Linked DNA regions of Nocardioides panacis. The protein of the gene in region 1 interacts with the protein of each later gene in a pairwise test. Links are inferred from orthologs where the notes say so. Each region holds a gene or a part of one and is shown on either strand. Other genes may lie near its edges.

The links. The genes of interacting proteins can lie anywhere in the genome.
Region 2: the proteins of KRR39_RS13415 (region 1) and KRR39_RS16715 interact in binary tests that used the Escherichia coli proteins (3 or more experiments, as listed by UniProt). The link is inferred for Nocardioides panacis from one-to-one orthologs.

Annotation. Positions count from the first base shown.
Region 1 is NZ_CP077062.1:2,756,259-2,759,316, reverse strand. Bases 28-3,016 are described here. They hold KRR39_RS13415 (glutamate-5-semialdehyde dehydrogenase), read left to right. Parts: upstream 28-897; coding sequence 898-2,136; downstream 2,137-3,016. Other genes in these bases: KRR39_RS13410 (winged helix DNA-binding domain-containing protein), read left to right, coding at 2,137-3,016; KRR39_RS13420 (DUF8830 family protein), read left to right, coding at 534-884; proB (glutamate 5-kinase), read left to right, coding at 28-370. Outside these bases: more of proB, read left to right, coding at 1-27; more of KRR39_RS13410, read left to right, coding at 3,017-3,058. UniProt on the Escherichia coli protein: Catalyzes the NADPH-dependent reduction of L-glutamate 5-phosphate into L-glutamate 5-semialdehyde and phosphate. The product spontaneously undergoes cyclization to form 1-pyrroline-5-carboxylate.
Region 2 is NZ_CP077062.1:3,416,693-3,419,760, reverse strand. Bases 49-3,047 are described here. They hold KRR39_RS16715 (sulfate/molybdate ABC transporter ATP-binding protein), read left to right. Parts: upstream 49-1,024; coding sequence 1,025-2,071; downstream 2,072-3,047. Other genes in these bases: KRR39_RS16710 (L,D-transpeptidase family protein), read right to left, coding at 2,413-3,047; KRR39_RS16720 (sulfate ABC transporter permease), read left to right, coding at 207-1,028; cysT (sulfate ABC transporter permease subunit CysT), read left to right, coding at 49-214. Outside these bases: more of cysT, read left to right, coding at 1-48; more of KRR39_RS16710, read right to left, coding at 3,048-3,068. UniProt on the Escherichia coli protein: Part of the ABC transporter complex CysAWTP involved in sulfate/thiosulfate import. Responsible for energy coupling to the transport system.

The DNA.
Region 1 (3,058 bases):
CCACGTCGGCACGCTGTTCCACCCGACCGGTCGGCGGCGCCCCACCCGGCTGCTGTGGCTCGCGCACGCCACCGAGGCGCAGGGCCGGATCTCGCTGGACGCCGGGGCGGTCCGCGCGGTGACCGAGCGGCGCGCCTCGCTGCTGCCCGCCGGCATCACCGGGGTCAGCGGCAGCTTCGTCGGGGGAGACCCGGTGGACCTGGTCGACCCGGACGGCGTGCCGGTGGCCCGCGGGCTGGTCAACTACGACGCCGACGAGCTGCCCGCGCTGCTCGGCCGCTCCACCCACGACCTGGCCCGCGAGCTGGGTGCCTCCTACGAGCGCGAGGTCGTGCACCGCGACGACCTGGTGCTGCTCCCGCGCGGCTGACCGGACCGGTCCACACCGGCACTCCGGGGCGGCCGTGATTTTCGGCAATCCTCGGACGTCGCGGCCCGGCGGGCGGCAGACTGGTGGAGTCCCGCCGGGGCCCCACGGGGCCGGCGGAGGGGCTGTGACCTGGGATCTTCGGGACCGTGCAAGGAGTGGGCTGGTGAGCGAGCTGTGTCGGCTCTGGCACGTGACCGTGACCGTCGCGGGCGAAGAGGTCGAGCCCCTGATCGTCCGCAACGCGCTGCGCAGGCTCAGTGACCAGCGGCCGTTCCTGCACTCCCTGAAGTACGCCGGCGGGCGCGCCGAGATCCAGTACTGGGAGGAGGCCGAGAGCCTCCTGGACGCCTCCTCGCTCGCGCTGCGGGTGTGGAACGAGCACCGGGAGTCGGCCGGCCTGCCGCGCTGGGAGGTCGTCGGCCTCGAGGTCCTCGAGCGCACCGTCTTCCTGTCCCGCGGCATGGAGTACCACGTGATCGTCGACCTGCACGACGTGACTCCGCTGCCGTTCTGACTACCCTGGAGGCATGACCTTCGAGGCCGTGGCCGTCCGGGCCCGTGAGGCCGCCCACGAGCTGGCGCTGGCCACCCGGGCCACCAAGGACGCCGCGCTGCACGCGATGGCCGGCGCCCTGGTCGCGGCCACCGACGACGTGCTGGCCGCCAACGCCGGGGACGTCGCCGCCGCCCGGGAGGCCGGCACCTCCGAGTCGCTCGTCGACCGGCTGCGCCTGGACGCCGGCCGGGTCGCCGCGATGGCCGACGGGCTGCGCGAGGTCGCCGCCCTGCCGGACCCGGTGGGCGAGGTGGTGCGCGGCTCGACGCTCGCCAACGGTCTCGAGCTGCGCCAGGTGCGGGTGCCGTTCGGCGTGGTCGGGATCATCTACGAGGCCCGCCCCAACGTCACCGCCGACGCGGCCGGCATCTGCCTGAAGAGCGGCAACGCGGTGCTGCTGCGCGGCTCCTCCAGCGCCCGGCGCTCCAACGAGGCGGTCGTCGGCGTGCTCCGCGACGCGGCGGCCGGGGCCGGCCTGCCGGCCGACGTCGTGCAGCTGGTGCCGGGAGAGGGCCACGAGTCGGCCAAGGCGCTGATGCGGGCCCGTGGGCTCGTCGACGTGCTGATCCCGCGCGGCGGCGCCGGCCTGATCCGCTCGGTGGTCGAGGAGTCGACGGTGCCGGTGATCGAGACCGGCGTGGGCAACTGCCACGTGTACGTCGACCGGGACGCCGACCTGGACATGGCACTGGCGATCGTGCTGAACGCCAAGACGGACCGCCCGTCGGTCTGCAACGCCGCAGAGTCGCTGCTGGTGCACGCTGCGGTCGCGGACGCGTTCGTGCCCCGGGTGGTGCGGGCCCTGCAGGAGGCCGGGGTCACCGTGCACGGCGACGCGACGTTCGCCGCCCAGGACGGCGTGCTGCCGGCGACGGAGGACGACCACCGCACGGAGTACCTCTCCCTCGACCTGTCGGCGTCCGTGGTGCCCGACCTGGCGGCCGCCGTACGCCACATCCGGACGTACTCCTCGGGCCACACCGAGGCGATCGTCACCGGCTCCCTGGACGCCGCCCGCCGGTTCACCGCAGCCGTCGACTCCGCCGCCGTGGTGGTGAACGCCTCGACCCGGTTCACCGACGGCGGCGAGTTCGGGTTCGGCGCCGAGATCGGCATCTCCACCCAGAAGCTGCACGCCCGCGGCCCGATGGGGCTGCCCGAGATGACCTCCACGAAGTACGTCGTCACCGGCGACGGCCACGTCCGCTAGATGCCGCGCCGGATCGGCACCGACGAGCGACGGGCCCGGCTCGCGCGCCGGCACCTGCTGCTCCCGTCGCGGCGCACCGACGACGTGGCGGCGATCGCCGACGCCGTGGTCGCGCTGCACTCGACCGACCCGGTGACCGTGCACCTGTCCGCGATGCAGCGGATGGTGCACCCGTCGGTCGAGGCCGTCGAGCGGGCGCTGTACGTCGACCGCGCCGTCGTGCGCCACCACGCGATGCGCCGCACGCTGTGGGTGGCCCGCCCGGACGTCGTACGCCTCATGCACGCGGCCGCGACCCGCAGGCTCGTCGGTCCCGAGCACCGGCGGACCGCGAAGCTGCTCGCCCAGAACGGGGTCGAGGACCCGGACGCGTGGCTCGCCGACGCCCGCCGGCAGGTGCTCGACGCCCTGCACCAGCACGGCCCGCTGACCGCCCGGTCGCTGGGCACCAAGGTGCCGGCGCTGACCCGCAAGATCGTGATGGCGCCCGGGAAGAGGTGGTCGGCGTCGGTCTCGGCGCACACCCGGGTGCTGCTGAACCTCGGGTTCGAGGGCCAGATCGTCCGCACCCGGCCGACCGGGACCTGGATCAACGGGGCCTACACCTACGCCGCGATGGACTCCTGGCTCGACGGGGGACTGGCCGACCTGACCGAGCGGGAGGCCGCCGAGGGGCTGGCGTCGCGCTGGCTGCGGGCGTTCGGCCCGGCCACCGCCGCCGACCTGCAGTGGTGGACCGGCTGGACGGTGGCGACCACGAAGGCCGCCCTCGCCGACGCGGGGGCGGTGGAGGTGCTCGTCGACGGCGGGCCGGCGTTCGTCGCGGCCGGGGACGAGGAGCCGGTCGGGCCGGTCGAGCCGTGGGTGGCGCTGCTGCCGGGGCTCGACCCGACCACGATGGGCTGGAAGGAGCGCGGCTGGT
Region 2 (3,068 bases), 660 kb from region 1 along the record:
CTTCGCCCGCGGGATCAGCGAGTACGGCTCGCTGGTGCTGCTGTCGGGCAACCTGCCCAACCGCACCGAGGTCGTCTCGGTCCGGGTGCTGACCTACATCGAGAACGGCGACCAGGCCGCCGCGGCCGCCGCGGCCACGCTGATGCTGGTCGTGGCGCTCGCGGTGATCGTCGCCCTCGACGTGATCCAGAGAAGGGTGGCCCGCCGTGGCTAGCGCCCGTCTGCGTGAGCCCACCCCCGTGCGCTGGGGGCTGCGGCTGCTCGCGATCGTCTACGTGTTCTTCCTGGTGCTCTGGCCGGTCTCGCTGGTGGTGAAGTACACCTTCGCCGACGGCCTGACCGCGCTGACCACCGCGCTGAACGACCCCGACGTTCTGCACGCCCTGCAGCTCACCGCCGTGGTGGCGCTGTCGGCGGTGGCGATCAACCTGGTGTTCGGCGTGTGGATGTCGATCCTGCTGGTGCGCTTCGACTTCCGCGGCAAGCGCGCGCTGTCGGCGCTGATCGACCTGCCGCTGTCGGTGTCGCCGGTCGTCGTGGGCCTCGCCCTGGTGCTGGCCTACAACCCGCGCACCGGATTGTTCGGGCAGAGCCTCGACTCCGCCGGGATCCAGGTCATCTTCGCCACCCCCGGTATGATCATGGCCACCGCGTTCGTCGCGCTGCCGCTGGTGATCCGCGAGGTCGTCCCGGTGCTCGCCGAGATCGGTGACGAGCAGGAGCAGGCGTCCCGCAGCCTCGGCGCGAACGCCGTACAGACGTTCCGGCGGATCACCCTGCCGAGCATCAAGTGGGCGGTGGTGTACGGCGTCGTGCTGACCCTCGCGCGCTCGCTCGGCGAGTTCGGCGCGGTCAAGATCGTGTCGGGCAACATCGTCCAGCAGACCCAGACCGCGACGCTGGTGGTGGAGTCGAAGTACCAGGGCTTCGACCAGGCCACCGGCTACGCGACCGCTTTCCTCCTCGCCGGCGCGTCCGTGATCTGTATCGTCGTCGTCAGCTTCCTGCGCCCGAAGGACCAGTCATGAGCATCCAGATCAAGGACGTCAACAAGAACTTCGGGGACTTCGTGGCCCTCGAGAACGTGTCGCTGGACATCCCCACCGGACAGCTCACCGCGCTGCTCGGGCCGTCCGGCGGCGGGAAGTCCACGCTGCTGCGGATCATCGCCGGCCTCGAGTCCGCGGACTCCGGCACGGTGAGCATCGAGGGGGTCGAGGCGACCCACCTGCCGCCGCAGAAGCGCAACGTCGGCTTCGTGTTCCAGCACTACGCCGCCTTCAAGCACATGACCGTGGCGAAGAACGTCGCCTACGGGCTGGAGATCCGCAAGCGGTCCAAGGCGGAGACCGCCAAGCGGGTCGCGGAGCTGCTCGAGCTCGTGCACCTCTCGCAGTTCTCGCACCGGCTGCCCTCCCAGCTCTCCGGCGGCCAGCGCCAGCGGATGGCGCTGGCGCGGGCGCTGGCCGTGGAGCCGACCGTGCTGCTGCTCGACGAGCCGTTCGGCGCGCTCGACGCCAAGGTCCGCAAGGAGCTGCGGGACTGGCTGCGCCGGCTGCACGACGAGGTGCACGTGACCACGGTGTTCGTGACCCACGACCAGGAGGAGGCCCTCGAGGTCGCCGACGAGATCGTGGTGATCAACGAGGGCCGGATCGAGCAGATCGGGTCGCCCGACGAGCTGTACGACGAGCCGGCCAACGACTTCGTGATGAGCTTCCTCGGCCCGGTCACCCGGCTCGAGGACACCCTGATCCGGCCGCACGACATCGACGTGCTCACCGCGGAGCCGGGGGACGCCCGCACGGTGGCCGGCGAGGTGGTGCGGACCCTGCGGGTCGGGTTCGAGACCCGGCTCACCGTGCGGCCGGTCGCGACGGTCGGCGGCGCGCACGACGGCGAGGTCGCCGCGCCGGGCGAGGAGGGCGACGTGACCGTCGTGCTCACCCGGTCGCACGCCCGCGAGCTCGACCTGGAGCCCGGCAGCCGGGTCTGGCTGTCCCCGAACCGGGGGGCCACCACCATGCCCTCCGCCGCGCCCCGGACCCCCCAGCCCGCCCCCGCCCTCTGACGGCACGGTCGACCCGGGCCGGAGTGCAGGTCGAGCCGGGCCAGGGTGAAGGTCGAGCCGGGCCGGGGTGAAGGTCGAGCCGGGCCGGAGTGGAGGTCGAGCCGGGCCGGGGTGAAGGTCGAGCCGGGCCGGAGTGAAGGTCGAGCCGGGCCGGAGTGAAGGTCGAGCCGGGCCGGAGTGAAGGTCGAGCCGGGCCATGGGTCGACAGGGACAATGGCCCGGGTCGGCGTGGACCGAGGCCCGGGTCGGCGTGGACCTTGGCCCGGGTCGGCGTGGACGGGGGCCCGGGTCGGTGTGGACCTAGGCCCGGGTCGGCGTGGACCGGGGCCCGGGTCCCCTCTTCAGGAGCGGTAGACGACTACCTTGTCGCCGGTGCGGACCTGGTCGAACAGGGACGCGAGGGCGGAGTAGTCGCGGACGTTGACGCAGCCGTGGGAGGCGCCGGCGTACCCGCGGGCGGCGAAGTCGCTGGAGTAGTGCACGGCCTGGCCGCGGCTGAAGAACATCGAGAACGGCATCGCGGACCCGTAGAGGTCCGAGACGTGGTCGCGGTCCTTCCAGTACACGCTGAACAGGCCCTCGCGGGTCGGCGTGTACTCCGCGCCGAACCGGACGTCGAGGCTGGTGCGCACCCGTCCGTCGACGACCCAGCGCAGGCTGTCGCTGGTCTTGTCGATGCACAGCGCCCGCCCGCTGCGGCAGCGCGCGTCGAGGCGGGCCCCGTCGGCCGGGTCGGGCTTGCGGTTCGCCAGCTGGTCGGCGGTCGGGGTGCTGGTCATCTGCACGAGCAGGTCGAGGGTGCGCCGGTCGACCTTGCCGGTGACCGGGACGTGCCGCTTGGCCTGGAAGCCGCGGACGGCCGCGACGGTCCGGTCGCCGTACCGGTCGGACACGTCGCCGAAGAACCAGGCGAGCTGGCGCAGCCGCGCCTGGACCACCCGCACGGCCCGCCCCTGGTCGCCCTTCTCGAACAGCGCGGGCCCGGCCCGGTTGAACA